DNA from 3 places in the Lysinibacillus sp. NPDC086135 genome. Region 1 is predicted to be linked to each of the others. Evidence: predicted binding sites of a transcription regulator. Region 1 holds the regulator's gene; each other region holds the start of a gene.
What was found. Region 1 encodes LexA, which represses DNA repair genes until DNA is damaged. Its sites were predicted from a motif close to CGAACATATGTTCG; they were not measured.
Positions count from the first base shown of each region.

Region 1 (11,394 bases):
AAAAATAAATCGAAATTTGAAGTTGGAGCATTTAAACCTGGAGCTAGTACTTCAATAAGTGAAAAAGATTTGAATAAAGCAATGGGTAATACGGATAAGGATAAAAAGAAAGATTAAATATTAATTTTTCAAAGAACATCCAATTCGTAAATTGGATGTTCAAATGAAAGATTAATATATTTTGATTTTTGTTATAAAAAATCAAGAAGGAGGCATCTTTTCACATGTTTACAAAAAAGAAAAAATCGCATGTGTCGATTGAAATTAAAGATTATATATTGCGTGCGATTGTAGCAAAAGGTGCTGATCCGTCCCAATGGAAAGGCTATGAAATGCCATTAGCACAAGGAATTGTTGAAGGATCTGTTATTCAGGATGAAATGGAATTGTTTGATGTCATGAAAAATGATGTGGCAAAATGGGCTGGCAAAAAGCAAAATGCGCGTATTTTTGTACCGGATACTTCCGTTTTGTTAAAGAGCTTTGAGCATCCTGATGATATAGAGTGGAATGAATTAAAAGGTTATGTGGAAATGGAGCTTGGTCAGTCCATTCATCTGCCGTTTCAAGATCCTCTTATCGATGTGTATGACCCGAATCCTAATGATGGACAGGCCATGCTATTTGCAGCACCTTCAGAAGAAGTGACTAAAATGATTGGACTTTTACTCGATGCTACATTAGATCCACAAGCAGCAGATATTCGAGCGTTGTGTAATATTCGTCTATTAGAGTATTTGCAGTTAATAAAGGACGAACGAACATATTTAATAGCGGATTGGTCAATCAATGAATTATCGATAAGTATTTTTTCATTCGGTCAATTGGAGTTTTTACGATACCAATCATTTGATACAGATTTATCGAAATGGAAGCCTGAAGAAATTGAAGAGTATCGTTTTTCTTATCATTCAGAAGTCGAAGATGAGTATCGTATGATTCTTACCGATCAAATGCTTGAAATCGATCGTATTATGAATTTTTTTAAGTTTTCCTTACATAAAGGTGAGAAAAGTGTAGATGAGATTATCATTTTAGGAGATAATCCACTACTTTCAACCGTTAAAGAGTTTTTAGAAAATAATTTTTCGATACCAATTATTATGTTAAATGATTCAATCATTCAAAAAACTTTCCCTCAATTTTCAGAGAAATTTGCAAGCTTAATTGGACTTGCATTAAAGGAGGTTAACTGATGGTACCAGACATTAACCTCTTGCCGAATTTGGAAAAGAAGCATTCAACACCTACTTTAATATATGTAGTATTTATTATTCTTATTGGTATGATAGTAGGATATATGATTTTCTTGTTTTTCCAAGCAAAAAGTGATCTTACAACATTAAATGCGCTGGAAGTGGAGCTTTCATCGCAACGCGAACAACTTCAAATAGAGTTAGATGGTAAGCAAAATGCGAACAAAGGCTCATTGGAGCAATCCGTACAATTTGTGGAAAATGTATCCTATCCAGTGACACCTTTAATGGATGAAACGCAAGTATTATTACCAGAGCAAACGTATTTAAGGAACTATGTATTTGGTGAAAAAAATGTTGAAATTACGGCTGATTTTGAAACGATGTCAGCTATATCATCTTATTTAGAAAAGCTAACTGCAAGCCCCTATTTCAATGATATACAGGTTGATACTATTTCTAATTTTGATGTTGCTATTGGAAATCAAGAGGAAAAAAGTGCTAAAAATAAGTTTAAGGAAATACCGCGTTATTCGGCAACTATTACATTAGGAATTGATTTTAAATTTCTCGCTGGAGGTAGAGAATCATGACAAGTAGTAAAAATTCAACGATTCTTATCTTAACAGCTTTAATTGCAGCAATTTTATTTGCGCTATATTACTATATAGTAACACCTAAATTAGAAGAAGTGGATGCGAAAGAAAGCTCGAATATCGCCCTTCAACAAGAAGTTTCTACAATTCAGGAGCAGATTGCTTTAATTGAAAAGAATGGTAAATCGAATAGTACAAGTAACTTAATATTACGTAAAAAAGTACCTCAAACTCGAGCTATTGATGAAGTAATTCGAAATATTGAAGAGATTGAAGTGGTGACGGGCACACGGGTAGAAGCTATGGACTTTAATAATTATGATTCGCTCGTAATGGAGTCAGCTATTACAGATCCTAACTCGACAAATTCTGAGGAACAGGCTGATACACAGCAATCTGCAACTGAAGCGGATGAACAAGCTGTTGCTAAGAATGATGCAACATCTGAAGTGAAAGATAAAATACCAACTGCTACTCTTAATAAAGATTCCTTACCGAAGGAATTAAAACTCGTAACATTTGATATTGAAGTTGTCGCATTGGATAATAAAGCTATGGTTGAGTTTATAAAAGAGATTGAAAAAATTGATCGTGTGATGAAAATTGATGCGATCGATTTCACATTAACGGGTGAAGAAGCGAAATTCCAGAAGGACGCTGCTACAACTTTAAAAGCAACCATACAAGTAACGACGTTCTATTATGAAGGACAACAATAATCTAGATGGCGCGCATACTTAAGTGTATGGGCGTCTATTAGTATAGGAGGACATAAAAATGGAAATCGCTTATACAATTACAGTTTTACTATTTGGGCTTGTTCTTGGCTCATTTTTTAATGTAGTTGGCTTACGTGTGCCTATGAAGGAGTCCATTGTGCGCCCACCCTCGCATTGCACTTCTTGTAAGAGACAGTTGACGGCGCTTGATTTGGTGCCTGTTTTGTCTTATTTATTTTTAGGTGGAAAATGCCGTAGCTGTGGGCAAAAAATTTCTTGGATTTATCCACTGATGGAACTTATTACAGGCCTATTATTTGCTTTTGTTTATTGGAAATTAGGCTTTAGTGCAGAATTTTTTGTGGCGCTATTATTAATTTCATTAGTAGTCATTATTGTTGTATCGGATTTTGCGTATATGCTTATTCCCGATAAGGTGCTATTATTCTTTTTACCATTGCTAGTTTTTGGACGCGTGATCTCTCCTTTGTCTCCTTGGTGGGACAGTATAGTTGGTGCTGTCGTAGGTTTTGGCATATTATATTGTATAGCTGTTCTATCAAGAGGTGGAATGGGTGGTGGCGATATTAAATTATTCTTTTTACTTGGTCTCGTACTCGGGACAATACATACAATTTTGACGCTGTTTGTAGCGGCAGTAATTGGCATGATTGTTGGCATCGTTGTATTAAAGATACGTGGACAGGGAAGGAAAACGCCTATACCATTCGGACCTTCTATTGCTCTCGCAGCTATTATCATCTATTTCTATGGGGATGCGTTGATGAATTGGTATCTTGGGTTTTGGTAAGTAATCATTGATGGATTCCTTCAATGATTACTAGTCTTCACCAATTAGGCTTTTACAGGCAGTGAATGCAAGATAAAGATCATGGAGGGGATAAGATGAAACCAATTATCGGAATAACGGCTTTTGCTGAGGATGATTTGTCCTCAAGATTAAATGCTGCTTATAGCAAAAGTATAATGGAAGCAGGGGGAGTTCCACTGATAATTCCAATTGGCGTTGAAGAGGATGTAGCACAAATTTTATCGTTGACGGACGGATTATTACTATCGGGTGGCTATGATGTACATCCATTCCTCTTTGACGCAGAACCTACTCCAAAATTAGGGAAGGTTCATCCTGAACGAGATGCAGTGGAGCTTGCTTTAATTAATGCTGCCTATATTCGGAAAATGCCGATTCTCGGAATCTGTCGAGGGCTTCAAATACTAAATGTTGCGTTTGGAGGCACAGTCTATCAGGATATTGAAAGTGAGTATCATAGTAAAAAATTAATAAAGCATGTGCAACAAGCAGCACGAGGTGTTACAACACATTATGTTAATCTATCACCTGATACATTATTAAAAACGATTATTGAGGAAGAAAAAATTGCTGTGAATTCATTTCATCATCAGGCAATAAACGTAGTAGCAGAAAAGCTGAAAGTGGTAGCAAAATCAAGTGATGGTATCGTTGAAGCGGTAGTGCATGATGATTTACCATTTTGTCTAGCAGTACAATGGCATCCTGAAGAGCTAGCTATTGAAGGAGATGCAGTATCAAAGAAACTATTTGCTGCATTTGTAAAGGCAAGTTTGAAATTTAAGGTAGAGGCATAAACTTTATAAGCATTAATTATTTATCCAAGGTTCTAGATAACCTTGGTGATGAACATGAATACATTGCTAGGTGTAAGGAATCCATTTTCAAGTGGGTTCTTTTTTAGCGTTTAACATAACACTCAAAAGATAAGAAAAAGAGGTATATGCCCATTTGTGAACATAATAACCCCTTTTTATACTTTAATATTGAGATACTTTTAATGTACACGACGATATAGACCTACAACATGCCCTAAAATAGAAACTTGATCTACAATAATTGGCTCCATTGTTGAGTTTTCAGGCTGTAAACGAAAATGACTTTTTTCCTTAAAGAAACGCTTTACAGTTGCTTCATTCTCTTCAGTCATTGCTACGACAATATCACCATTATCAGCTGTTGCTTTTTGTTTAACAATCACTAAATCTCCATCTAAAATGCCAGCTTCAATCATTGATTCACCCATAATTTCAAGCATAAATAATTGATCTTCACTTGTACCATAAATATCTGGAAGTGGGAAATATTCATCGATATTTTCAACAGCGGTTATCGGAGAACCTGCAGTAACCTTCCCAACTAATGGGACATGAATAACATGTTGCTTTTGAATAGAATCCTCTGGCTCTAAAATTTCAATTGCACGTGGTTTAGTCGGATCGCGTCGAATCAAGCCTTTTTGTTCTAAACGAGCTAAATGCCCATGAACTGTTGAGCTTGAGGCAAGTCCAACTGCCTCACCAATCTCACGTACAGATGGTGGATACCCCTTTGCTCGTACTTCTTCTTTAATGAACTCTAATATGGCCTCTTGTCTTTTCGAAACTTTTTTCATAATTGCTCACCTCTTTTTTTAATAATTCTACTAATTAATAGTATAACAGAATGCGAACACTTAAGCAAACATAGGTTCGAAAAGTGTTTGACAAAAACGTTTGTTCGTATTAATATGAGAACATATATTCCGAACAAACATTCTAGAAAAGGGGTTTTAAACATGAACTGGTTAAAGAAAAATCCACATATTACAACTTTATTAGGAGCTTGTCTGCTTTTGGCGGCATACCTTTTTATAACAGACCCAGGCGATGTAACATACACAGAAATTGAAATCACACATGGTGATAGCTTATGGTCGTTAGCCGATCAATACCGTGGTAAAATGAAAACGGATGAATGGATTAAGCTTGTGAAAACAGAAAATGAATTATCGAACGTACAAATTATTGCAGGTAAATCCCTAGTGATTCCAGTAGTGGGTGGCCAATCCCCTATAAATTCAATTGAAATTGCGAGAAACGAAAAATGATAATGAATCAACAATCGGCTGTTGTCTATTGCCGTGTGAGTACAGAAAAAGAGACACAAAGTTCCTCATTAGAGCGTCAGCAAGAGGAGTTGATGCGCTATGCCAAAGAACAGGGCTACGAAGTCAAGCGTGTTTTTATGGACAAGCATAGTGGTTATGATGTGGAACGTGAAGGTTTACTAGAAATGCTTGATTTCATTAAAGAAAAAGAAATAGAAGCATTATTTGTACAGGATGAAACACGTTTAGGGCGTGGAAATGCTCGAATGGCAGTATTGCATTTATTGCAGAAAACTGAAACTGATGTTTTTTCTATGCGAGACGAGGGACCTATACAATTAAATGAAATGGATACGATGCTCTTAGAAATTTTAGCAATCGTAGAGGAGTACCAGCGCAGAATCCATAATGCTAAAATACGTCGTGGCATGCGTCGTGCCGTTGAAAATGGCTATCGCCCTGAAAACAATTTATCTAACCGTGGAAATCCAAATGGTCAAGAACGTAAGGATGTTCCTATAGACGAAATTGTCAACCTACGTAATCGAGGCTTCACCTTTGAGGAAATCGCCATGACTCTTAGAGGTTTAGGCTTTGAAGTAAGCAAAGCTACAGTCCATAGGAGATATCGGGAACATCAAGAGGGAAGCGGGCAAAATAAAGTAACGTATTAATCAGTGGGAGTTTTATCGTCCCGCTGATTTTTAAATTTTTAAAGGTTCTAAGTTCCAAACTGACGGGTAGACCCGATCGACGAATAGAATGAATAGCAAAAAAATAAGAGAAGTAGCGATTGCTACCTCTCTTCCTCATAAATTCACTATAAAAAATTTTTATATCATCAATTAGCGCTATTTTTATTTATGCCCTGTACCAATTTTCATCAAAAGAGAGATGCAGGGCTTTACCCACAGTAATGCCAAATTGTATAAAACCTATACCTCTTGCAGTTATGATGTTGCCGTCTTGTACAACTAAGTCTTCAGAGAGATGACTAAGATCAAAGAAGCCCAACTTATCCAGACCTTCTAGAGATAATCCTACAGTATATTTTTTGTTCTTTAATACCCCAGCTTTTGCTAAAAGAGATGGCGTGCTAGAAATACTTGCAATGATAGCTCCTTCGGCATTTACATGACTAATAAAATCAAATAATATTGCTCATGTATTAATAATACACCCTGGTAATATCAAGCTATCAACTTCGTCAAGATTAATATCACTTATTTGTGTATCTGCTATACAAGATAACCTAGATTCCCCTTATTTTTTTCGCTGTTTAATCCAACAGTTATGAAGGGTTTATTTCTTTGCATTAATATAGATAATGCTACACTCAATTCACTAAATTGGGGATACAATAATACAGCGGTCTTTTTCATATAAATTTCTCCTCTAGAAATCGATAATCTCTAAAAGGATCTTATGCCCATTCTTCTTTTAAGACAGCATAGTAATATTCATCCCACCACTCGTCTCCATTTGGTATGCATTTTTTAAAATAACCTTCGCGTCTCATGCCGATTTTCTCCATCACTCGATAGGATGGGATATTTTCTGGTTGGCATGTAGCAATAATTCTATGAAGTTGCTTTTCTTTAAATCCGTAATTCAGTACAGCTTTTGCTGCTTCAGAGGCATAGCCATTATTGTAATAGTTCGGATTCAATACCCAACCAATTTCATACGTATGGTCACCAAAATATTGATGGAAAACAATATGACCAATGACAATATTTTCGCTTATTAAAATAACGGGGAAGTATTTTGCTTGTCCACCGCTATTTTCTGATACGAACTTTTTAGCTTCTTCTTCATTAAAAACTCCTTCGGGAATATACTTCATTACATTTGGATTCGAAGTATATTCATAGACAGCTTGCCAATCTTGAATCTCAAATTCTCTTATTAAAAGTCTGTTCGTTTTGATAAACATTTCATTTTTCCTCCAATATTTGATATTTCACATTAGTTTTATTTTCTATTTATTTATCAGCTCATCAATCTTTTTATTCATTTTTTTCACTTCTGATTTGTTATATAGATAAAATAACACCCAAATTAGAGTAAATAGCAAAACACTAAAGAATAGCATTAACAAAGTTATTCCAATAGACGATGTGGGAAGCCAATTTAAAAATAGCGCAACAACAATAAAAGTACCTAAAGAAATTGCAAAATGGATAGTTGCTTGTAGTAAAAATGTTAAACGTTCTACTTGATAAATGTACGATGGTAATACACAAGCGAGTCCCACCATAATTGAACCAAGGGATTGTTGTATGAAGTCAGCCGTTATAGCTTCGAAAAAAATATCTCCAAAAATCCAAGAACCGAAAAGATTAATAAAAACAAAAACTGTACAGCCCATACTTACACCAAACGCTACATTTTTAAAAAAATGCACCTAACTTAAACCCCCAAACGCTTTTTAAATTGCTTTCGATAATTACGAGTAATTACTTCTTTAATTCCTAAAACTAGCTCAATTTCCAATGTTCCGTTAAATGAAGCTTCGATATTTTTAACTTTTGTTAGATTTATAATTACAGATTTAGAAATCCGTATAAAATTATTCCCCAATAGCTTCTCTAATTCATATAAAGGTTTATTCAATATGAGGCGATTATTATCTTCATCATATAAAGCTAATTCTCTTCCTTCAGTTCGAATAACAATAATTAAATTTGGATCAATGATATATGTTTTATTATTTGCTAGCCCTGTTAAAATTTGTTCTTCTTTCTCTTTTTGTAATAAAGAAATAGCAGCTTGTATCGTAGGAGTAAGTTTTGCTGTACAAATTGTTACATGTGGCTCTTCATACTCTGAATCTATTTTTACCTCTATTTTCAGCTTTATCACCTCTCAAAAAAATTATAGCATATACAGCGTTTTGGAAAATGCAGGTCATTATTCGAAAAAGGCATCTTACACAATCATAACAACATGTTACTCCAAACGTATTGTTGGGGTACATTTCGTTCGTTATATTGAGTCCAGGTAAATTAAAAGCTTTTAATGTACTGCAAATGAAATAGAGATCTAAACAATATAGGGGATATGAATTTTTCGAGTAATTGACTATTTGACAATTCATTATTAGGAGGTAAGGATTAATATGAATGAAATAACTACTTCAAGTGATAGAACTAAAACTGGTTGGATATTAGTAAGTATTGCAAGTATGCTAACAGCTAGTATAATTTTTTGGTTCTATAATAATCCTGAAGGTTTTATTGAAAATGGAATTGGCTTTAGGACGGATGTATTTTCGAATATATTTATTTGGATTTTCACACTATTAATCATAACGGGATACATTGCATACACACTCAGTGCAATACCTTTTGTAAAAGCTCATTTATTTACTATTTCTTGGCTTAAAGTAATTGGGATATGGGCTGCCGTTGTGACAGGAATAGTTGAAGAAGTTGTTTTCAGACATATACTTATGGAGTACCTATTAACTATTGCATTTTCAGACGTAGCACAAATATTAATTTCAGGGATACTCTTTGGAATTGCTCACGGTATGTGGGTACTTTTGAAAGGGGCTTGGAAGTTTGCATTACCTGCTATTATAAGTACCACAATATTAGGGGGTCTTCTCGCAACGCTTTATATTGTAGCTGGACGAAGTACCTTTGCACCAATAGTAGCTCATATTTTAATTAATATGTTTATTGAACCATGGCTAATGTTATCTGCTGTTTCTGGAAAATGGTCTAGTAAATAAAGAACAAATTACACTTGCTAATTGTCCTTAACCTGCAAGGATGTTTTTATTTCCTTGCAAGTGTGTACTGAGTGAAGTTTCTAGAAATTCGCTCTATACTACATTCAAGAATAAAGTGATACTTGAAAGGTTGGTATAACTGCATTTCAAGGGGATACATGCTATACTTTACATACCATATTCATTAAGATATGTATTGAAAGGTGTGTAATTATGTTATCAAAAGAAAAAATTAACCGAATCAATGAACTTTCTGCTAAGGCTAAAAGTGGTACATTAACAGAGGCAGAAGCTAAGGAACGATCAGCGCTTCGTAAAGAATATCTAGATACATTTAGATCAACAATGCGAGATACAATTGAAAACGTAAAAGTGGTAGATGCTGAAGGAAATGATGTAACACCAGAAAAAGTTAAACAAGCGAAAAAAAATAAATTTCTCAATTAATATGACACATTTAGGTCAATTACGCCTCGACGTAATTGCGTCCGGATTTTGAATTGTGCTTAGGCTTGCGCAATGCAGGTCAGTTAGCCGTTTTCGCAGGATGCGAAGGTTTAGGCTAACATCCTTATGTTAATTCCTTTCAAAATCCGTGACATCCCGCCGGAGGCATTATCTTTATTCAGTTGGCCTCATTGCCGGCTTTATAATGTGGGGGATTTTTCGCTGAATAAAGATAAAGTATGTTATAAATCGTTAATAGTATAACAAAACCATTGTTTTCTGAAGCAATGTTGACTAAACTGTATAAGAACAATATATAGGACGAGAAAGGATGTCACAAAATAATGACTCAACATGCGGATCAAATAGCGATTAATGCTATCCGAACTTTGTCAATTGATGCAATTGAAAAAGCAAACTCAGGTCACCCAGGTTTACCGATGGGGGCTGCGCCAATGGCTTATACGCTTTGGACAAAACAACTTCACCATAATCCGGCTAATCCAAAATGGTTTAACCGTGACCGTTTTGTACTTTCTGCAGGTCATGGCTCTATGCTTTTATATAGCCTACTTCATCTAGGTGGCTACGGCTTACCAATGGAAGAAATTCAAAACTTCCGTCAATGGGATTCATTAACTCCAGGGCATCCTGAATATGGTCATACTGTTGGGGTAGAGGCAACAACAGGGCCTCTAGGTCAAGGTATTGCTATGACAGTTGGTATGGCAATGGCTGAACGCCATTTAGCAGCTACTTACAATAAACCAGGACATGACATCGTTGATCACTATACATTTGCACTTTGTGGCGATGGCGATTTAATGGAAGGTGTAGCAGCTGAAGCTATCTCTTTAGCAGGTCACTTAAAACTTGAAAAGTTAATCGTTTTATACGATTCAAACGATATTTCTTTAGATGGTGATTTAGAAAAATCATTCTCAGAAAATGTTCAAAAACGTTTCGAATCTTATGGCTGGAACTATTTAAAAGTTGCAGATGGTACAGATGTTGAAGCAATTAACGCAGCAATCGAAGAAGCTAAAAAATCAACTGGCAAGCCAACACTGATTGAAGTGAAAACTGTTATCGGTTTTGGTTCACCAAACAAATCTGGTAAAGCTGCATCTCACGGTGCACCACTTGGTCAAGATGAAGTTGTTTTAACAAAAGCAGCATATGAATGGGCACACGAGCCATTCCAAATTCCTGCTGAAGCATATGATACATTCGCAGCAGCTGCTGAAGTTCAAGGGGCACAACCTGAAGAAGCTTGGAATGCTAAGTTTGAAGCATATAAGCAAGAGTTCCCAGAATTAGCAGCGCAATTTGAAAAGGCAATGAATGGTCAATTACCAGAAGATTTTGCTTCTGAATTACCAGTTTATGAAGCAGGTAAATCAGTAGCTACTCGTTCTTCTTCTGGAGATGCAATCAATGCAATTGCAAAGAAAACTCCATCATTCTTCGGTGGTTCAGCTGACCTTGCTGGCTCAAATAAAACGACGATGAAAGACGCTGGAGATTTCTCTGCAGACGATTATGCTGGCCGTAATATTTGGTTCGGTGTACGTGAGTTTGCAATGGGTGCTGCTATGAACGGTATGGCACTTCACGGTGGTCTTAACGTATTTGGTGGTACATTCTTCGTATTCTCTGATTATGTTCGTCCAGCTGTACGTCTTTCTGCATTAATGGGTCTTCCTGTTACTTATGTATTTACACATGACTCAATTGCTGTAGGGGAAGATGGTCCAACACATGAACCAATCGAAC
Region 1 covers NZ_JBIVCA010000003.1:370,327-381,720, forward strand. Annotated here, with positions in the region: gene ACIPKN_RS06785 (prepilin-type N-terminal cleavage/methylation domain-containing protein) at 1-117, shown strand, start outside; gene pilM (type IV pilus biogenesis protein PilM) at 225-1,196, shown strand; gene ACIPKN_RS06795 (PilN domain-containing protein) at 1,196-1,789, shown strand; gene ACIPKN_RS06800 (potassium transporter) at 1,786-2,511, shown strand; gene ACIPKN_RS06805 (prepilin peptidase) at 2,570-3,322, shown strand; gene ACIPKN_RS06810 (gamma-glutamyl-gamma-aminobutyrate hydrolase family protein) at 3,418-4,140, shown strand; gene lexA (transcriptional repressor LexA) at 4,341-4,958, opposite strand; gene yneA (cell division suppressor protein YneA) at 5,121-5,432, shown strand; gene ACIPKN_RS06825 (YneB family resolvase-like protein) at 5,429-6,106, shown strand; gene ACIPKN_RS06830 (DJ-1/PfpI family protein) at 6,294-6,590, opposite strand; gene ACIPKN_RS06835 (GNAT family N-acetyltransferase) at 6,856-7,368, opposite strand; gene ACIPKN_RS06840 (DUF3021 domain-containing protein) at 7,414-7,839, opposite strand; gene ACIPKN_RS06845 (LytTR family DNA-binding domain-containing protein) at 7,845-8,297, opposite strand; gene ACIPKN_RS06850 (CPBP family intramembrane glutamic endopeptidase) at 8,554-9,171, shown strand; gene ACIPKN_RS06855 (DUF896 domain-containing protein) at 9,385-9,618, shown strand; gene tkt (transketolase) at 9,963-11,394, shown strand, end outside.

Region 2 (11,394 bases), on a different contig from region 1:
ATTTTAAATATTTGTGCGATACCGATCACCGAAGCATAAAAATACATAAAAGTTCTAATATAAATTGATATTACCCACATGGCCGCCATAATCACTTCAATACGCTGCAGAAAATTCCCGATTGAAATTCTTTGAGCTAAAGAATAACTAGGAAATGTCCTAGAAGCAGTATTTGCCGGACCTAGGACAAGGATAGATAGTGTGATGATCGTAATTAAGACAATTCCTCCCAAAATTGCGCCAATGTAAAAACCTTTTTGTGCAGATTTATGGACGTTAACTGCGGAAGGGAAAATCATTAATAATACAACAAGCGGGAATGAAAAAAGACTTATAAATCGAATCATACTAAAGAATAATGATTTTTTTGGTGTTTCCATTATTGGCTGTATATTTTCAATCTGGATGGATGGCGAAATACAAATTACAAAGAAAATAAAAATTAAAATAAAAATTGGACATAGTATTTCTGCAGAACGGGCAAATACCTCAATACCTAAAAATGCAGCATATATAATGATAATGCTGAACATAAATGCAAACGCCATCGTAGGTGTTTCTGGCATAATTTCCGTTTTCATGAAAATTCCAATGAAATATAATAATTCACCGGCAGAAAGTAAAGATATAATAATAAAGCCAATTGCAGTGAATTTTCCGAAAAAACGACCTAATATTTTTTCATTAGCCTCTACAAAAGTAAGGGTAGGTGTTCTATTTCCTAAAGCAACGAAAAGCTTTACTATAGGCAAACTTAAAACGACACCAATGATTGCTGCAATCCATGCATCTTGCTTTGCTTCGCTTGTTACACTTGCGGGGATAATTAAAATGGCTGTGCCAATTGAAAAGAGAAGGGTAATGATCATAAATTGTCTTGAACTAATTATTTCTTTTTCCATCATGAACGATACCCCTTTCTTAACATAAAGTTGCTTAATTACTTTGTCATGGAAATGAATAAATCTTTAATTGGTGAAAAAATAAAGGTAATTAAATCTATTGGGCTCGGTATTTTGAACCTTAATGAGACTGCAACATTTAGTGCAGCACCGAGCATTAAAAAAATCGAAAAAATAACGATTGTTTTCGTTTCTTTATTTTTGTTTAATTTTGGAATGAAGGCAAAGGCTATAACAGCTGTAATTAATAGTATAAATATCGTCATAATCATAGATTATTCTCCCTTCGGCTTCTTCACTAATGAGTTTTCCATCGTCCCTAATCCTTGTGTGTTCACATGTACTTCAACTTTAACTGGTACGTCTTGAAATATAGTTAGCCAGTCTTTTTTTATTTTTTTCCACTCTTTAGGATTTGTGCGATGAAGTTCTGAACCAAATCCAAAAATATCGACCCGATAATTTTGCTGAACTGTTTTGATTGTTTCTTCGATTCGTTTTTTAATAAGTTCTTCTGTTTTTTTATTGACGTAGTGAATCGATTTTTCTTTAGTAAGGTCTATAGTACATTCAACTTCTCCGACATTTTGGCTAACATCTATAAAAACATTGATTTTAGGAGCTCCATTTTCAAATTTACCTTTTATTTTTGTCTTTGAGTGCGTAATCTCTGTTGATACAGTACCTCCCTTAGGGCAAGCAAGAATTTCAATTGTACTGTCTATTTTGTCCTTTAAAAAACCTAGACTTCTACTATCTTCTTCTGATAATAGCCCAATGAATTTATCTTCTTTAAAAACACCTAAGCCAGCGTACTTCAAAAGCACAGAAGACTTCGATTTTTTAACATTCGATGGATCCCTTCCCGCACTTTTATCTCCCTGTATTTCAATGGCAGACATGACAACACTTGTTTCTTTGTTATTTAAAGTATTGATTAATTCGTCAATTTTAATGGATTGTGTTGTACCCCAAGTTTTCTCTGACGTTTTAAGAGAATTCAGTAATTTGTTAGCTGGAACTTTTTCGATAGGTGTTAATACGTTTAAAACTTCGTCGGCAGTCGCGTCATGAGCAACGATGACATCGAAATCATTTCTGAATTCATGATCTCTTGACACTAAATCTAACGGTTCGGCCATTCCTTCTTTTGCCAATTCATCACCGAGTACAACGATTTGAAGGTGAGCGAAATAAAGTTTTCTAGCTGTTACTGTTGTCATTTTTCTAATGGCCTCAAAGACCGTTTTACCTTTTGAATGATAGGTAATAACGGGTGATCGTCCTGAAGTAGGCTGTTTGGAGGAGATTTCACCAGGATCTACAACTTGAACAGTTATTTCGAACTCATTATCTACCTTATCTATTCCCAATGCTGCGACAATTGCTAATTCATTGAGTTCGCGCTTACTCCAACAACCACTTAAAAGTAAAGTAAGAATCATTAGTAAACATATTGCCTTATATTTTGACATGGTTTATTCCTCGTTTACACATTCTTTTGATTCCTTTTTTTCGTATTAAAATATTTATGACCTCTGACAGTATTTTTTTGACTAATTAAGCGTGGTCGAGTCAATAATGCTCTTCGTGGGAACAACACAAGGGCATCTTTTTGATCGTCTAAAATTAATGGCCCGAATGGACTTAAATATGGAACACCGAAAGTTCGTAAACTGCATAAGTGTAGGAGAATGATCATTAGGCCAAACATCACACCATACAATCCAACAATTGCTGCTAAAATCATTAATGGGAAACGAAGTGCACGAACTGTATTGGATAAGCCATAAGCAGGGAATAAAAAGCTACAAATGGCTGTAAGTGCCACAATAATGACCATTACAGCTGATACAATTCCTGCTTCTACAGCGGCTTGACCGATCACTAATGTTCCAACAATGGATACGGCTGGTCCAATCGTTCTTGGCATTCGAAGACCTGCTTCTCTTAACACCTCAAAGGCAATCTCCATTATGAGTGCCTCTACAACGGCAGGGAAGGGGACTCCTTCTCGTTGAGATGCAATACTTATTAACATAGGAGTTGGTAGCATTTCTTGATGAAAGGTGGTAATCGCTACGTAAAGCGATGGCGCTATCAAGGCTAGGCCAATTCCAAAAAATCTCAATAAACGTACAAGAGTACTAATCATCCAATGCTGATAATAATCTTCAGCAGATTGTAAAAAGGATGTAAATAGAGCTGGGACAATTAGGACAAACGGTGAACCATCCACTAGAATTGCAATTTTTCCGTCTAATAGTTCACCAGCAATAACATCAGGTCGTTCAGAATTATAAACTGTAGGGAATATGGTGGTTTTAGAATCTTGAATAAAATCTTCAATGTAGCCGCTTTCTAAAATACCATCAATATTAATACGATCTAATCGGGAAAGAACCTCCGCTACTATTTTGTCATTCGCAATGTCATTTAAATACATAACAGCAACATCCGTTTTTGTTACTTCACCGACAATACGGGACTTGATCCAGAGATTCGGACTTTTAATTTTCCGACGGATCAGAGCCGTATTCGTACGCAATGTTTCCGTAAATGCTTCCCGTGGACCTCTAATGACCGACTCTGTTGAAGGCTCCATAACAGCCCTATCTTTTGCACCTTTTGTACTTGTTACAATTCCAGTTGAAGATTCATCTAATAAAATGACCGTATCACCATTCAAAATCGAATTGTACAGTGTTGAAAAATCGAAAATATCATTAACATCGCCGACTGTTAAACAAGAATCTCTTAAATAGCGAATAATCTTGTCTGTTTCTGTTTCATCACTTGCCTCAATATCAAGCATTAGTTTATCAATTACAGAATCAGAAATGCTTATTTTATCGGTTAAGCCATCTACGTAGATGATCGCGAAAACATATTTTTCAGCTTTTCCAATGGTAATTTCTCGTATGATAAGGTCATTACTATTCCCGAGTGCGTTTTTAATTATCTTCAAATTTTGAGAAAGAGAACTATACAGTTGGTCATTGTTTTGGGAGGTATCAGTAATTTTAGAAATAGACATTTTCATTTCCTCCTCAAGATTTTACATAACTATAGAATGTACAACTTTGAAAGAAGATAAACTAAGGTTGGAATAGATTCAAATAAAAAAACAGTGTTCCCTTCGTTTAAACGAAAGGGAACACTGCTTTATTTTTTATACTCATATTTTAATTCGTCATTTGTAACATCCACATCTACATATAAACTGTGATTATTGAAAAACCATAAATCTTTTTCATCTATATAGTAGGTAACATCGTCAATAACTTTCTTAACACCAATGTTGAATGGTTCTTCGCGTGTCATACCTAGGGAAAAGCCTTCGTGAAAAGGACTGGAACCACCATATCTAGCATAAAAACGAATCGTATCTCCGGATTCTATTTCCATCTCTTGTTTGAACCATTGTAAGGCTTCATCTGTTAGTACAATATTCATTAGAATGCTCCTTTCTATGTTACAACCATTTCACCTTTGGTTCAGTACCATTTTTAATGCGTGCAATATTTGCTCGGTGACGGTAAATGATAAAGGTAAATAAACAAGCTATTAAAATACCTAACGCAAAGTCGCCTGTAACAAAATAATAAACGATTGAATAAATAAGTGCTACTAAAGCGGCAATCATGGAAGTTAAACTTACAATCTTTGTAATTTTTAATGTTACAATAAACGCAATAAATAATAAGACAAAAAGAGGCCATGAATAGCCTAAGAGAACTCCAGCTGATGTTGCTACCGCTTTCCCTCCGCGGAAACCTGCAAAGATTGGGAACATATGACCAATAACGGCTACTAGTCCAAGTAATAGCGAATGGATAGAGACATTAGAGAATAGAGGAAGAGCTACAAGTAATACGGCTGCTGTACCTTTTAAGACATCCATAATCGTTACGACGATTCCTGCTTTTTTTCCTAAAATACGAAAAGTATTTGTCGCACCTAAATTACCACTTCCATGTTGGCGAATATCAGTTTTATAAAAAATTTTGCCTATCCATAACCCAGAGGGGATCGAGCCGATTAAATAAGCACATAAAATAATAAGTCCATTTAGCATATTTGGACTCCTTTCATTCATTGATTAACACTTGGTACTAATAATATGTAACAAATATTCTACACTTTTTCTCTATAATCTACAATGACATGAAGGAGATTTCTAAGTGTATCTTGAATTCATTACAAAAGATAACTATTTTTCAAGGATTTTTATATGTATATGATTTTAGGTTAGTCTTTTAGACATGATTCATGTAGGCAGCATGAAAGCCCTTTCTAAAAATATAGGTAAAAAGGCAATTTTGTCAATCACCCATTCCTTTGGTAGAATAGAAGTCTATCTTTAATTTCTAGAGTAAACTAGTACGAATTTCTTTAGACAGAAGAAACCCATTTATTACTGTACCTGTATATTTTTCAGAGAATAGTCAAATGCTTTTGAATGAAAGTTCAAAGCCCTCAGCTATTCGTATCGTTTTGAAAAAAAGTAATGACCAGTGCAACTAAAACTTATAGCCCTGCGTCAAAGGAAGAGAAGAGTTCATGATACATATTGGAGCAACTATTGCAAATTTTTCTTCCGGTAAAACAGATCAAAACGATGAAGCTGTGAGGAATTTTAAAAATTTTTTGGGCCTGTCACTAGATATTGTTAGGAAATGCTATTATTATTAGGAAGAGAATATAAATAGAACATGCGTTTGTTTTTTGGAGGGGAAATTTTTGACGAATAAACAGTCACCAAGCGTCTATAATGATGACGCCATTCAAGTATTAGAAGGATTAGAAGCGGTACGAAAACGACCCGGCATGTATATCGGTTCTACGGATGGCCGTGGACTTCATCACCTAGTATATGAAATCGTCGATAATGCGGTGGATGAAGCACTGGCTGGCTTTGGTTCTCATATCATTGTCATTATTCATAAAGATCAAAGTATTAGCGTTCGAGACTTCGGCCGAGGAATGCCAACAGGTATGCATAAGATGGGGAAACCGACTCCTGAGATTATCTTCACTGTCTTACATGCCGGTGGTAAATTCGGACAAGGCGGCTATAAAACAAGTGGTGGCTTACATGGTGTAGGTTCGTCTGTTGTTAATGCTTTATCCACTTTTTTAGAAGTTACGATTCATCGCGATGGTAAAAAATATCGACAACGTTTTGAAAACGGTGGCCATCCTGTGACGACATTAGAAGAAATTGGACAAACAAAGCAGACAGGAACGCTTGTTCATTTTCTACCAGATGACACGATTTTCTCTGTAACAAAATACAATTATGATACGCTTGCAGAACGTTTACGTGAGTCAGCGTTTTTATTAAAAGGCTTAAAAATTGAGTTAATTGATGAACGCGAGGAAGGCAAAGGTGATGTTTTCTTTTATGAGAACGGCATTGAAGCTTTCGTTGCGTATTTGAATGAGGAGAAAGACGTCCTTCATCCTGTTAAGTATGTGGAAGGGATCCAAGACGAAATTGAAGTTGAATTCGCCTTTCAATACAACGATGGATACTCAGAAACAATCCTTTCATTTGTTAACAATGTGCGTACACGAGATGGTGGGACACATGAAACAGGTGCCAAGGCAGCTTTAACACGTGTTTTTAATGAATATGCACGTAAAATTGGCCTGTTAAAAGATAAAGATAAAAATCTTGAAGGGACAGACATCCGAGAAGGCTTAGCGGCGATTGTTTCTGTTCGTATACCAGAGCATTTACTACAATTTGAGGGTCAGACGAAGGGCAAGCTTGGTACGAGTGAGGCACGCTCGGCAGTAGATAGTGTTGTTTCGGAGCAAATTTTATATGTGCTTGAGGAAAATGCAGAATTGTCTGCATCTCTTGTTCGTAAAGCTATTCGTGCCCAGCAAGTACGTGAAGCGGCTCGTAAAGCACGTGAAGATGCCCGAAACGGCAAGAAGAGCAAAAAAGCCAGTACCATTCTTTCTGGAAAATTAACGCCTGCACAATCTCGAAATGCAGCGAAAAACGAGCTGTATTTAGTCGAAGGTGACTCTGCAGGTGGCTCTGCAAAACAAGGGCGAGATCGTACGTTCCAAGCGATTTTACCTTTACGTGGTAAAGTTATTAATACAGAAAAAGCAAAGCTGCAGGATATTATGAAAAATGAAGAGATTTCAACGATTATCCATGCCATTGGTGCTGGCGTCGGAACAGATTTCTCTGTCGAGGATTCAGCGTATGACAAAGTCGTTATTATGACCGATGCTGATACTGACGGAGCGCATATTCAAGTGCTGCTGTTAACGTTCTTCTATCGTTATATGCGACCATTGATTGAAGCTGGAAAGGTATTTATCGCATTACCACCACTTTATAAAATATCAAGAGGCACTGGTAAAAAAGAAGTGATTGAATATGCTTGGACTGAAAATGACTTACAAGCGGCCATTAAAAAAGTTGGAAAGGGTTACATATTACAACGTTATAAAGGGCTTGGTGAGATGAATGCTGACCAGCTGTGGGATACGACAATGAACCCTGAAACACGTACATTAATTCGTGTGACGATCGAGGATGGTGCACGTGCTGAAAGACGTGTGACAACTTTAATGGGCGATAAAGTAGAGCCGCGCCGTAAATGGATCGAAGCTAATGTAGACTTCGGTATGGAGGATGATTCAAATATTTTAGACAATGAATTCATCCAACAGGAGGAGGACCAAGCATGAGTAGTACGGAAAAATTTCAAGATTTACCTTTAGAAGAAGTTATGGGTGACCGTTTTGGTCGCTATAGTAAATATATTATTCAAGACCGCGCGTTGCCTGATGCACGTGACGGTCTTAAGCCTGTGCAACGACGTATTTTATATGCGATGTTTACAGAGGGCAATACGAACGATAAACCCTTCCGTAAATCAGCAAAAACTGTCGGTAATGTTATCGGTAACTATCATCCTCATGGTGATAGTTCAGTATATGAAGCTATGGTGCGTATGAGTCAGGATTGGAAAGCGCGTCATATGCTCATTGAAATGCATGGGAATAACGGTTCTGTTGATGGTGACCCACCGGCAGCGATGCGTTATACCGAGGCAAGGCTCTCTGCTATTGCAGCGGAGATGCTACGCGATATTGGCAAGAAAACAGTTGAACTTGTACCGAACTTCGATGATCAGGATATGGAGCCAACTGTTTTACCAGCTCGTTTCCCGAACTTACTAGTCAACGGCTCAACTGGTATTTCGGCCGGTTATGCGACAGATATCCCACCTCACGCACTTGATGAGGTGCTAGACGGTGTTCTTATGCGTTTAGATAACCCAAATACCACTGTCGATGATTTAATGACCGTTATTAAAGGGCCTGATTTCCCAACAGGTGGGATCATTCAAGGTGTCGATGGCATTAAAAAAGCATACGAAACAGGACGCGGTAAAATCATTGTGCGTGCGCAAGCAGTCGTTGAGCCAATTAAAGGTGGCAAGGAGCAAATTGTTATTACGGAATTACCGTACGATGTTAATAAAGCAAATCTTGTGAAGAAGATCGATGAGCAACGTGTCGATAAACGACTTGAAGGAATTGCGGAAATTCGTGATGAATCGGATCGTACAGGCCTACGTGTTGTCATTGAACTGAAAAAAGATGTTCCTGGACAAGGAATTTTAAACTATTTGTTCAAAACAACTGATTTACAAGTAGCTTATAATTTTAATATGATTGCTATCCATAATCGTCGTCCGACAATGATGACATTGCCATTGTTACTGGATTCTTATATTGCCCATCAAAAGGAAGTCGTGACGAACCGTTCCATTTATGATTTGCAAAAGGCAAAAGATCGTTCGCATATTGTTGATGGCTTGATCAAGGCACTGTCCATTTTAGATGAAGTCATTGCAACGATTCGTTCTTCTAATGATAAACGAGATGCGAAAACGAATTTACAGGTGAAGTTTGACTTTACAGAAGTGCAATCAGAGGCAATCGTTAGCTTGCAATTATACCGTTTAACAAATACGGATATTACGGAATTGCGTGCTGAACAGGAAGAATTAAATAAATTGATTGCTAAGCTTGAAGGTATTCTTAATAGTGAAGCAAAGCTTGTACGTGTTATTAAACAGGAACTACTTGACATTAAAAAGCGTTTTGCAGAGCCACGTCGTTCAAAAATCGAACAAGAAATTGAAGAAATCAAAATTACGTTAGATGTCCTTGTCCCAAGTGAAGAGGTCGTAGTGACTGTCACAAAAGATGGCTATATTAAGCGTACATCTACACGTTCACATGCAGCTTCGAATGGTCAGGATTTTGCGATGAAGGATTCCGATTATTTATTATATGAAGCAAACTTAAATACACAGCATCATCTACTGCTGTTTACAAATCGAGGCAATTATATTTATCAGCCTGTCCATGAACTACCTGATATTCGTTGGAAGGATCTTGGTCAGCATATTTCTAGTATTGTACCGACAGGGAAAGATGAATCTATTATTGCTGTATACGGTTTTGAGACTTTCGAACAGGCCAATACGTATATTTTAACAGCTACGAAAGATGGACAAATTAAACGCTCACCTGTAGCAGATTATGCTGTTACACGCTATTCGAAACCGATCAAAACGATGAATGTTAAGTCAGGCGATGAAATGATTTTTGCAGGTATCGTGACAGACGAAGTAGAACTACTGTTAACGACAGATACTGCCTATGCTATTCGTTTCCCAATAGAGGAATTGCCAGTAACGGGTGTTAAAACAGGCGGTGTTAAAGGGATTACGCTGAAAGACGGAGAAGCATTAGTTGGCATCAATGTTTTACCGCCAAATGCCACTGCGTATGTTGCGATTGTGACACATCGCGGTGCGGTGAAAAAAATGAATGTTGCCGAAGTAGAGATGACGAGTCGTGCAAAACGCGGCTTAAAAGTGTTAACAGAATTAAAAGCGAACCCACATCGTATCGTGGCTGTAGTAAAGGTTACAGATGAGGAACAGTTAACGATTGAGATGGAAAAAGGTGTGCAAGAGATCCTTGATGTACAAGCATTAACTCGAGCAGATCGCCATTCTAATGGCTCCTTTAAAGTAGATATAGCTACAGACGGTGCCATCTCACATGTCTTTACGGTCAAAAAAGAAGAGAAATAACATGACTAGCCCATGCTCTATAGAGAGCTGGGCTTTTTTTAGCTAATTGAAACCAATAAGTGGGTTCTTTGTCTAACATATATACGGGAGGATTGTATGATGCTTTACATAATGATAAAGTCAGTTGAAATCTGGTTTGATCGATTAATGGAAAGACAATCTTTAAAAAGAAACAGGTACTTTTCTTTCATTTCCTTCAATTTCTTTAGCGTATAGCGATTTTGTTATTATGTAGTACAAAAATGTATCAGTTAATCCTAGAATAAGGAGTAATCCGCTCATATATAAAGGGCGAATACACTCTCCAATGATAATTAATAGCGAAGATACAATCATTGCTCCGTAGGTAGTCAAGCTATTAAAAGCCATATAAATGCTACGAGCGTTTGATGGGGCAAGTTCTCCTATCATTGCCTATTTTATAGGGACATACATCAGTTCACCAATTGTTCCAATAAACAAGGCAACAAAAAGAAACAACACGCTATTTGAAGAAGCAAATACACTAAAACATATAGAGAAGATCAACATTCCTGTAACAAGAGTCCAGCGCTCACTGCACTCAAAGGAAGTAATGGTTTCTTAGGTTCTTGGCCTGTAATAGTGTCAAAAAGGGAATCATCTATTTACCATGTAGATCAAAAATTGAATTTCCTAATTTTATAGAGTATGGGTGTAGGATGGAGAAGGTTTAAGTATTAGAGATAGGTCCGAATAATCTAAGGGCTTGTCTCGTTATATCCTTCCATACCATGTTTGTATATTCATCAATAAACGTTAAACGCATTCCGTTTAAGATGGATAAGTACGACTCAGCAATTAATGAAGGTGATTCTTCATAAAAGTAACCAAGCATTTGCCCAGCTTCAATAACTGGATAAATACAGTCTATAAATAATTTTACAAAATCATCTAGTTCTTTAAAAAGCTTTGGAAATCGATCAGGTCTTGCAAGATCCTGTTGAATTAAACGTAGGTATTCACTTCTCGTTGCAAAAAGTTGCACATGACAATCTATCATTTCCTTAATTACTTCAAGAGGATCACTTTTAAAGTGTTCATCTATTTCAATAAAATATGGTTTGATTTCCTCCAGGGGCTCCAATATTGCCGATTCATAAAGCTCTTCTTTGGAATTAAAATACGTAAATACGGTGCCAAAACTAACTCCTGCTTCCTTTGCTATGTCCGCTACTTTGGTCTCTGCAAAACCATTCTCACTATATAATTTAATTGCGGCGTTTAGAATGGCAAATCTTTTTCTTTTCTTTTTTTCATCATTAGTAAGTCTAGGTTCCATTTAGATTCTCCGTTGAAGGGTTTTGTGTATGTTTACCTAGCAC
Region 2 covers NZ_JBIVCA010000014.1:55,986-67,379, reverse strand. Annotated here, with positions in the region: gene ACIPKN_RS17805 (GerAB/ArcD/ProY family transporter) at 1-905, opposite strand, end outside; gene ACIPKN_RS17800 (hypothetical protein) at 941-1,174, opposite strand; gene ACIPKN_RS17795 (Ger(x)C family spore germination protein) at 1,178-2,377, opposite strand; gene ACIPKN_RS17790 (spore germination protein) at 2,392-3,939, opposite strand; gene ACIPKN_RS17785 (HesB/YadR/YfhF family protein) at 4,068-4,358, opposite strand; gene plsY (glycerol-3-phosphate 1-O-acyltransferase PlsY) at 4,378-4,980, opposite strand; gene parE (DNA topoisomerase IV subunit B) at 5,646-7,622, shown strand; gene parC (DNA topoisomerase IV subunit A) at 7,619-10,051, shown strand; gene ACIPKN_RS17765 (TetR/AcrR family transcriptional regulator) at 10,743-11,351, opposite strand.
Region 2: a site for LexA is predicted at 5,613-5,626, ahead of parE (DNA topoisomerase IV subunit B). Genes of this name have one in related genera too.

Region 3 (11,394 bases), on a different contig from region 1:
GTTTATCTGCTAATTTTACAGCTAATGTTTCAGGCTTTAAGCGATAACCTTTACAAGATGGACATGCTTGCTGCGCCATATATTTTTCCATTTGTTCACGCACGTAGTCAGACGTTGTCTCTTTAAAACGGCGCTCCACATTACGGACAACACCTTCGAATTCAATCATTTGATCTCGCACATTGCCAAACTCATTTTCATAATGGAAGTGGATTTTATCTTTACCAGAACCATATAAAATTTTATCCATCTTTTCTTTCGGAAGATCCTTTACTGGGACGTCCATTGGAATATCATAATGATCGCACACAGCCTTTAATAATTGTGGATAGTATTGAGAGCTTGTTGGTTCCCACGGTGCTATAGCATGCTCTAATAAACTACGGTCCCAATCAGGCACTACTAAATCAAGATCTACCTCTTGTGTTGAGCCTAAACCATCACAGCTTGGACAAGCTCCAAACGGACTATTAAATGAAAACATGCGAGGCTCTAGCTCCCCGATTGAAAATCCACATAAAGGACAAGCATGATGCTCACTAAATAATAATTCCTCATGTTCCATCACATCGACAAGTACACGCCCATCTGCCAAACGTAATGCTGTCTCTAAAGAATCACTAAGACGTGCCGCGACACCTTCCTTCATCACAACACGATCGATGACTACTTCTATTGAGTGCTTTTTGTTTTTATCAAGTTCAATTGCATCATCTAAATCACGTAGCTCACCGTCGATACGTACCCGAACAAAGCCTTGCTTTTTTAAATCTTCCAGTAGCTTTACGTGCGTTCCCTTACGCCCTGATACCATCGGAGCAAGCAACTGCATTTTCGTTCTTTCTGAATAAGTTAATAAACGATCGACCATTTGCTCAATCGTTTGGGACGTAATTTCAATACCATGATTAGGGCAAATAGGTTTACCGATGCGGGCAAATAGCAAACGTAAATAATCATAGATTTCCGTTACTGTCCCAACTGTTGAACGTGGGTTACGGCTCGTCGTTTTTTGATCGATTGAAATAGCAGGAGATAATCCCTCTATTGCATCGACATCTGGTTTATCCATTTGACCAAGGAATTGACGGGCATAAGCTGAAAGGGATTCAACATAACGACGTTGGCCCTCGGCATAAATCGTATCGAACGCTAATGATGATTTCCCTGAGCCCGATAACCCTGTTAACACGACTAATTGATCGCGTGGAATTGTGACATTAATATTTTTTAAATTATGAGCTCGTGCACCTTGCACGACAATTTCAGTATTTTTCACAAGCCATTCACCCTTCTACCTTCAATTCAAATATTGTATCGCGCAGCTCAGCAGCACGTTCGAAATCGAGTGCTTTTGCCGCTTCCTTCATTTCTACTTCCAGAGTTGCAAGTAATTGCTCTCTTTCCGCCTTCGTCAGCTTCTTACCTTTTGTTGCCTTCGTTACATAAGACTCTTCTTCCTCTGCCACCTGTGTCGCACGAATAACATCAGGAATTTTCTTAACAATCGTTTTCGGTGTAATGCCATGCTCTTCGTTATACGCCATTTGCAGCTTTCGGCGACGCTTCGTTTCCTCAATCGCCTTTTTCATCGAATCCGTCATATTATCTGCGTACATAATGACATGACCATTGGCATTACGTGCAGCACGTCCAATTGTTTGAATGAGTGAGCGCTCTGAACGTAAAAATCCTTCCTTGTCAGCATCTAAAATCGCCACAAGCGAAACCTCAGGAATATCTAGCCCTTCTCGCAATAAGTTAATACCGATTAGAACATCATAAGTACCTTTGCGAAGCTCGCGAATAATTTCAATTCGCTCTAACGTCTTAATCTCGGAATGCAAGTACTCCACCTTCAAGCCCATTTCCTTCAAATAAGCCGATAAATCCTCTGACATTTTTTTCGTCAATGTTGTTACAAGCACTCGTTCATTACGAGCAATACGACCTTGAATCTCATCGATTAAATCATCTATTTGCCCTTCAATAGGACGTACGTCAATTTGTGGATCAAGTAGCCCTGTTGGTCGAATAATTTGCTGCACCATTTCAGGAGAATGCTCAAGCTCATATGGGCCAGGTGTTGCTGATACATAAATAGCTTGATGTATATGTTTCTCATATTCTTCAAAACGTAAAGGGCGGTTATCTAGTGCTGATGGCAAACGGAATCCATGCTCAACTAGCACACCTTTACGTGCTTGGTCACCGTTATACATCCCTCGAACTTGTGGTAACGTAACGTGACTTTCATCGACAACAAGTAAAAAATCCTCAGGGAAATAGTCGAGTAGCGTATATGGAGTTGCCCCCGCTTCACGCAATGTTAAATGACGCGAGTAGTTTTCGATACCTGAGCAAAAGCCCATTTCACGCATCATTTCTAAATCGTAGCGAGTGCGTTGCTCTAAACGCTGTGCCTCTAACAATTTATCCTCTGCACGTAAAAGAGTTAAACGCTCCTCCAACTCTTTTTCAATATTTTCAATGGCCATTAGCATTTTTTCTTCTCGTGTAACGAAGTGGGATGCTGGGAAAATAGCTACATGATCACGGTCCGCTAATATTTCACCAGTTAACGCATCCACCTCACGAATTCGATCGATCTCGTCCCCAAAAAACTCCACGCGAATACAATGCTCATCACGAGATGCAGGGAATATTTCCACTACATCTCCACGCACCCGAAACGTCCCACGTGTAAAACTCACATCATTACGCTCGTACTGTACATCGACCAATTTTCGAAGCAACTGATTACGTTCAATTTCCATTCCAGTCCGCACCGATACGACCATTTCACGATATTCTTCTGGAGAACCTAGACCATATATACAGGACACGGATGCTATAATAATGACATCATCACGCTCGAATAATGAGGATGTTGCAGAGTGACGCAACTTATCAATTTCATCATTAATGCTTGAATCTTTCTCGATATAAGTATCCGTCTGCGGTACATATGCCTCTGGCTGAAAGTAATCATAGTAGCTGACAAAGTATTCAACTGCATTATTAGGGAAGAACTCTTTAAACTCACTATATAATTGACCTGCTAATGTTTTATTGTGTGCCATAATAAGTGTCGGTTTTTTTACCTGTTTAATGACATTAGAAATCGTAAACGTTTTTCCTGTTCCTGTTGCACCGAGCAACGTTTGATGACGTTTACCTGCACGTACACCCTCCACTAATTCCGCAATTGCCTGTGGTTGATCTCCACCAGGCGTATATGGCGCTTGTAAATCAAATGTTTGCACACATGTCCCCGTCCTTTCCTACCAATTTGATACATATATTTTAGCATAGCATTATTTAAATTTCGAACATTTAACGAACGAATGTTTGTAAAAATTTTTCCGTTTACTCTATTTAAGGTAATTACGATAGAACGTATGTACTAATTACAACCTATCTATCAATAGATTACCCTTCCCAAATGTTAGCTAATCGAGATGGAAAAATGTAAATGCATTACCTTAGAGGGAATCTCGGGTTATTACCGGTAAATCTGATCAGCTGGCACAAAAATAGCAAAAAAATCCCGCTCCCCAATAAGTGGAGAGCGGGCTCGTCATATTATTCACTTGCATCTTGGTGTAAGGTTATTAGTTCGGCTGCGTATAGATGAAAGGCATTTTCATCTTTTTCATCGAGTGCTCTATCTATCAGAACCATGAGCTGCTCTTCACGATGCATACGCTGGATATGATTTAAAAATAAATCTAAATAAATCTCGTTTAATAATTTCTCTGCCTCATCAACTTTCTTTGACTGACCAACGGCTTTTAGAAAATCTGTATACGAATAATATTTATCCAACGATCTCACCTCGATCCTTTTCTAAATTATAAGAAAATTGAAGTTAAAATGCAATGCTTAAGAACTGAAAATCACTTCGATTTACTATTAATCTCGTGCAATTTCAAGCAATTTCTCTATACAATCGCTTGAAATATCAACGGTTTTCTCCTTTTGTCTATACTTTCAGAATTCAATTTTATGTTCTACACTTCAATAACAAATAGAAAAGGGAGGTTTACATAGATGTCAGCAAACTACATCAATGGGTATTTAATGTCTTTCAACACCTATTTACTTCAGCCAATGCAGTATGATTCTAAAATTTTCACACGGGTAATTGATAAGCATAATGAGCTTATCGTCACCAGGAAACCAATGCATATATTACGAAAATCTTGTATCTCACTCGGAACAACCTATGAAGCAGCAAGACATTCCGCCAAACGCTTTTTCGGCAATCAACATAAGCTTCCAATCGTTGTTGCTTATGATTATGGTTATCCTTGTATTTTTCTACCAACGTATTCTCCAAACTCTATCCATAATATTTGGATTGGACTTCACGCCATTTCAAATATTGTAGCGAGTAAAACGGGCTGTATCGTCACACTGAAAAATGATAAACAGATTGAGCTACCTATTCAATATGCTTCAATCAGCAAGCAATTTGTCAATGCATCGATGCTCTATAAACATTACATGAATGAACGCAAGGAGATTAGCCAAGACGCTCCTTATCATCCACCTTTTTAACTTCTTTCAGCACATGTCTTTTGACCGAAAGCGTAGCGACAGGTACAGAAGTCTCTTACCCCCATAGGTGGTGAGATGAATACGGTTTTAGGTCACTTATCAGCGGGTGTTCCAACATCCGCTGATAGACGTTAAGCCTCCGGCGGATGTCACGGAAACGGCAAGGAGTTCTTTGTAATAAATACAAAGCCGATTCCGGACACAATTATGCCGAGGTACAATTGATTTAGAAACTAAAAAACCCCCTCAAAGCACAATTTCATTGTGTCTCTGAGGGGCTTTCATTAGCCAATTTTTGAACGTAAATATGCATTAATGAATGGATCTACATCACCATCCATCACCGCTCCTACATTACCTGTTTCTTCATTTGTACGATGATCTTTCACCATTGAATATGGATGGAATACATAGGAACGAATTTGTGAGCCCCAGCCGATTTCCTTCTGTTCACCACGAATTTCATCTAGCTGTGCCTGCTGCTTATTGATCTCTAATTGATAAAGTTTCCCTTTTAACATTGTCATTGCTTTTTCACGGTTTTTAATTTGTGAACGTTCTGCCTGACATTGTACGACAGTACCAGTTGGAATGTGCGTAATACGAACAGCTGAATCTGTCGTATTAATATGCTGACCACCTGCACCTGTTGCACGATACGTATCAATTTTTAAATCCTCTGTACGAATATCAATTTCAATATTGTCATCGAATTCAGGCATAACATCACAAGAAACGAACGATGTATGACGACGACCAGAAGAGTCAAACGGTGAAATACGTACTAAACGATGGACACCTTTTTCTGCTTGCAAATAGCCATAAGCATTATGACCCTTAATGGACAATGTTACAGATTTAATCCCTGCTTCATCGCCTGGAAGATAATCAACTGTTTCGACTTTAAAGCCACGTTTTTCCGCCCAGCGTGTGTACATACGAAGCAGCATCGAGCCCCAATCTTGAGATTCCGTACCACCTGCTCCTGGATGCAGCTCTAAAATTGCATTATTTTGATCGTATGGACCGCTTAATAGTAATTGCAGCTCAAAATCGCCCATTTTTTGCTGGAATTCTACTAATTCATTGCCTAGCTCCTCCTGCAATTCTTCATCAGGCTCTTCGCGCAATAGCTCTAACGTCATATCTAGGTTCTCATATGTTTCTAATAAATCTTTATACTCATTAACAGTTGCCTTTAAGCCATTACTCTCATTAATGATTACCTGTGCCCCTTGCTGATCATCCCAGAAACCTGGCTCAAGCATCATTTCATCTAATTCTTGAATGCGTGCCTCTTTGTTTTCTAAGTCAAAGAGACCCCCTAAAATCCGCCAATTTTTTGGCTGAAGTGTCTAACGCGTTACGTACATCTGCTAATTCAATCATTGTTAAATCCTCCGAACATTATTTATGGGGCAAACTTTTAAAATACTGATACTTCATTTTTAAAGCCCCGGTCTCTTTATTATAACGTTTTTACAGCGGAAAACATACTTTTTTACAACCTCAGCATTCGTTTCAGTCTTTTTCAGCTTCATCCTCAAAGATAACATCGTTTGCCATACGTTGAAATACTTTACCTTGATCATATTGAACTAATAAATTCTTTGTTCGTTTTTCCAGTTTATATTTTAGTAGAAAAGCTCTTTGAATTCTGTTTTCAAATGATCTAACACTTAGATCCACATTAGTTTCATAGCCGTTCATAAAAATTACTTTTGTATTCTTTTTATCGATAGCTAGATAGTCCTGAATATGATGAACAGCAAACCATTTACAGTCACGTCGTAAATAAGACTTACTTGGAAACCATACAATATTACTTTGTTCATGAACAACTATTGGATTTTTATTCAACTTTCCAAGTATCATTCTTGATCCATCGAAAGCCCCTCTTAAGCTAGAACCGAAATAACGTAGATTATAATCCATTAATTTTGTCGGCGCTAATTTTGATATATATTCGCGATCCCTTTCTATTACACGTGTACCCAAGTTACCATTGGCATCATATTCCGGTATATACAGCATCGTTTTACTACTCATAATGTCATCACTATGCATGTCAATCCTCCTCAAAATTGTATGTTTTTCTAGTAAAGAGGAGTATACTAATAAATATATTGGTAAACTCCAATGTTTCCTCGAGGATTATATATATCCATAAATCCCCCCTTTATTTAAAAACAGATTCAAATACCCAAAACTTTTCAACTATTCACATATTCATAATAAATCACAAGAAAGTTATAAACATTACCCTTTTCATTGAACTATTTACCTATTGTTGTAGTATCATATACCTCTTTTTGAATTTTCTAATATTCCTACTCATTTAAACGCTGCTTGAAAAAACCTCCTACTTACTAACTTGCGGTTGTACGCACATTCGCTTTAGTCTTTGCTAGCAGCAGGCGGATCGTGAAAATATCCTAAAACATCGAAAAAAAGACCATTTTAACATACAGTTAAAATGATCTTTTTCGAATATTATTGAGCTGCACCATGGCAGTTTTTAAATTTCTTACCGCTTCCGCATGGACATAAATCATTACGTCCAACATTTTCAGCTTTACGGACAGGTTGCTTTTTCGGAGCTGAGCCGCCATCCTCTTTCGGATTAACAGCTTGACCTTTTGCAACTTCTTCACGCTCTAAATTATTATGGATTTCTGCCTTCATCGCATATTTTGCTACATCTTCGCGAATGGAAGCGACCATATCCTCAAACATAGCAAAGCCCTCTTGTTGATACTCACGAAGTGGATCATTTTGACCATATGCACGAAGATGGATACCTTGACGTAGCTGATCCATTGCATCAATATGATCAATCCACTTTGTATCAATTGAGCGAAGTAAGATTACCTTTTCAAATTCACGCATACGTTCTGGTGTAAGCTGTTCTTCTTTTTCATTATAACGCGTTTGGACAGCGTTAGAAATTAGCTGGTTAATCTCTTCTGCGGATTTACCTTGGAAATCTTCCACCTTTAGATCGCCTTCATCTAATAGATTTGCTGCGACAAAGTCATCAATTGCTTTTAAATGCCAATCTTTTTGCTCACCTTGCGTATACAATGCGACAATGTTGTCGATCGTTTCTTGAATCATAGACTCTACAAGCACACGCATATTTTCTGTTTCTAATACGTCGTAACGCTCTTTATAAATAATTTCACGTTGCTGACGTAACACATCATCATATTGTAATAAGCGTTTACGAGCATCGAAGTTATTACCTTCAACACGTTTTTGAGCTGATTCTACTGCTCTTGAAACAACTTTAGATTGTAATGGCTGTGAATCATCCATCCCTAATTTCATCATCATGTTCTTCATATTATCGGAGCCAAAACGACGCATTAATTCATCTTCTAGTGATAGATAGAATTGAGTAATACCTGGGTTCCCTTGACGACCAGAACGACCACGCAGCTGATTATCGATACGACGAGATTCATGACGCTCCGTACCAATTACCGCTAAACCACCAAGCTCCATTACACCTTCTCCAGGCTTAATGTCTGTACCACGACCAGCCATGTTTGTTGCAATTGTTACTGCACCTTTTGTACCTGCATTCGCAATAATCTCGGCTTCACGCTCATGGTTTTTCGCGTTTAAGACGTTATGTGGGATTTTATGTTTATCCAATAAATTCGAAATTATTTCAGATGTTTCAATTGCGACCGTACCTACAAGAACTGGTTGTCCAGCTTTATGGCGCTCTGCAATATCTGCCGCCACCGCTTTATATTTCCCTTCCATCGAAGCAAAAATTAAGTCCGGACGGTCATCACGAGCAATCGGCTTATTCGTAGGAATCGCGACAACACTCATATTATAAATATTACGGAATTCCTCTTCCTCTGTTTTCGCAGTACCTGTCATACCCGAAAGCTTTTGATACATACGGAAGTAGTTTTGGAACGTAATTGTTGCCATCGTCATCGATTCATTTTGAATCTCTACGCCTTCTTTGGCCTCGATTGCCTGATGTAGTCCATCTGAGTAACGGCGACCTTTCATTAAACGACCTGTAAAGCCGTCAACAATAATGATTTCGCCCTCTTGTACAACATAATCAACATCATTATGCATACTTACATGTGCCTTTAACGATTGGTTAATCGCATGGTTTAAACGCACATGTGTTAAATCAAACAGATTATCAATGCCAAATGCTTTCTCTGCTTTTTCAACACCAGCATCTGTTAACGTAACACCTTTTGTCGACTCTTCGTATGTGTAATCTGTTTCTGCACTTAACATACGAACAAATGCATTCGACTGTTTATATAGCTGCGCCGATTTCCCAGCCTGACCCGAAATAATTAATGGCGTACGCGCTTCATCAATTAAAATCGAGTCAACCTCATCGATTACTGCAAAATGTAGCGGACGTTGTACACGCTCTTCTTTATAAAGCACCATATTATCACGTAAATAGTCAAAGCCCAACTCATTGTTTGTACTATACGTAATATCAGCTTCATAGGCTGCACGTTTTTCTTCTTTTGATAGGCTGTTCAAGTTTAAACCAACCGTTAAGCCTAAGAAATTATACAAATGCCCCATTTCTTCAGCATCACGACTCGCTAAATATTCATTGACTGTCACAACATGTACACCTTTACCAGTAATGGCATTTAGGTAAACAGCCATTGTAGCCGTTAACGTTTTACCTTCACCGGTTTTCATTTCCGCAATATTACCTTCATCTAATGACGCAGCACCCATAATTTGCACTCGGAATGGGTACATCTCTAACACACGCTTTGACCCTTCTCGACAAACCGCAAAAGCTTCCGCACGAATCGAATCTAAATGCTCTCCGTCCGCATAGCGTTTTTTAAACTCTTCTGTTTTCGCTTGTAATTGATCATCTGAAAGCTGTTCCATTTGAGAAGCGAATCCCTCAACCTGGTCAGCGATTTTTTCTAATTTTTTTAGTTCACGTTTATTGAAATCAAATAATTTATTTAATAGGTTTACCATGAATTTTTTCACTTCCTATATAGTCTCAACTTTCATTTTACCATTGTATAACAGATTCATGCAAACAGAGTCCCTAGCATGAAAGGAAATCATAACAATTACGCCCTAGCGTAATTGTTGTTGCTGTCACTACAAATAAACAATGCCGTCCGGATTTTGAATTGTGTTTAGGCCAGGCAGATCTTTTTTGTGCGAAAGCGCAGTGCTAACGTAGCGGCAGCGGCAGATCTTTTTTGCGCAAAAGCGTAGCGACAGCGGCACCGATGTAGGTCCTTTAGTCGTTGTCCCAGGAAGCGACGGTTTTAGGCTAACATCCTTATAGTGCCTCCTTTCAAAATCCGTGATATCTGCTAGAGTCTTATCTTCATTCAAAAGTTGTTTGATAAAGATATATTCCCCACTACTATTGAGGCAGGAATTCCTACTGAATGAAGATAAAAAGGCTCCCGCTTTTCGCGAGAGCCCTTGTGCATATTAAAGTTTAAGTTGTTTCAATTAAGCCATATTTACCGTCTTTGCGTTTGTAGACAATATTTGTGCCGTTTGATTCTGCATCTGTAAAGATATAGAAATCATGCCCTAGCATATTCATTTGTAAGACAGCTTCTTCTTGATCCATCGGTTTTAGATCAAATTGCTTTGTGCGAACAATAGAGTATTCGTCTTCCTCTGTTGATGCATCTGCTGCTGCTTGAGAAGTAGCAAAATAAAGGCCTGTACCTTCACGCTCACGGAATTTACGGTTTACTTTTGTTTTATGCTTACGGATTTGACGTTCTAATTTATCAACGATTAAGTCAATCGCAGCATACATATCATTATGACGCTCTTCTGCACGAAGAGTTAAGTTCTTCATTGGAATTGTAACTTCCACTTTAGTTTGCTTGTCATTATAAACCTTTAAATTTACGTTAGCGTTGGCGTTAACATCTTCGTTAAAATAACGTTCAACTTTCTCGACTTTGTTCTCAACATACTCTCGAATAGCTGGAGTTACCTCAATATTTTCACCGCGAATGTTAAAGTTTAACATGTAAACTCCTCCTTTATAACTGCTATACTTTATACTTCTACACAAGTGTGCGAAATTCCTCTAAAATAATTCTTTTTTTCAAAAAAATTTTTTCCTACAATAATGTGTAGCATCTGCATCTGCTGATATGGGTTGAACAAAGTCCCCACTGATGAATGTTTCACTTTATGAATTAATGCTATTTAGTTTTGCCTCATCAGCTTCTCTTCTTCGGCGTAGTTTCAACTCTTCGACAATCAAATCCTCAACCGATTCTTGATCATTAAAATTCACACCATATTGTTTGCCCTTGCCAAAAGGACGGCTCCAAATTATTTCACCATAAGCTCGTACCTCTCTAGTATCAAGAACAAAGCGTAAATCTAAAGGAGGAGGATTAACACCTAAATCCACTTCAGTAAACATCTTTAAACCTCGTGGACTAATATCAAGCAAGTCTGCCATTGCCGTTTGTGCTTGATTAACTCTACCATTCTCGTATATCGCAAAAGTCATTTTAACAGGCTCCTCAAATTTATATCGAAAGCCTTCTTGGCGTTTAAATATCATCTTCCCACCTCAATACTATTCTAAACATCTATTTAGCTTGATTATGACACGGTGCATGTTTTACATCTAGAGGGAATAAGTAACATATTATACAGGATAAAGACCTATTTTATCTCTAGTTAAATGTTTCCCTTTTGTATGATATAAAATGCCGTGTCTCGTATTTCTTGCAAAGAAAAGAGACCATCATGAATCGATGGTCTCTATGTTGTCTAAATTTGTCCAGTGTTTCCCTGACCGAATTG
Region 3 covers NZ_JBIVCA010000007.1:193,069-204,462, reverse strand. Annotated here, with positions in the region: gene uvrA (excinuclease ABC subunit UvrA) at 1-1,279, opposite strand, end outside; gene uvrB (excinuclease ABC subunit UvrB) at 1,287-3,266, opposite strand; gene ACIPKN_RS11680 (IDEAL domain-containing protein) at 3,586-3,828, opposite strand; gene ACIPKN_RS11675 (competence protein ComK) at 4,054-4,563, shown strand; one part of gene prfB (peptide chain release factor 2) at 4,848-5,876, opposite strand; one part of gene prfB (peptide chain release factor 2) at 5,878-5,952, opposite strand; gene ACIPKN_RS11665 (competence protein ComK) at 6,085-6,630, opposite strand; gene secA (preprotein translocase subunit SecA) at 7,057-9,567, opposite strand; gene hpf (ribosome hibernation-promoting factor, HPF/YfiA family) at 10,049-10,600, opposite strand; gene ACIPKN_RS11650 (PilZ domain-containing protein) at 10,766-11,149, opposite strand; gene fliS (flagellar export chaperone FliS) at 11,362-11,394, opposite strand, start outside.
Region 3: a site for LexA is predicted at 3,341-3,354, ahead of uvrB (excinuclease ABC subunit UvrB). Genes of this name have one in related genera too.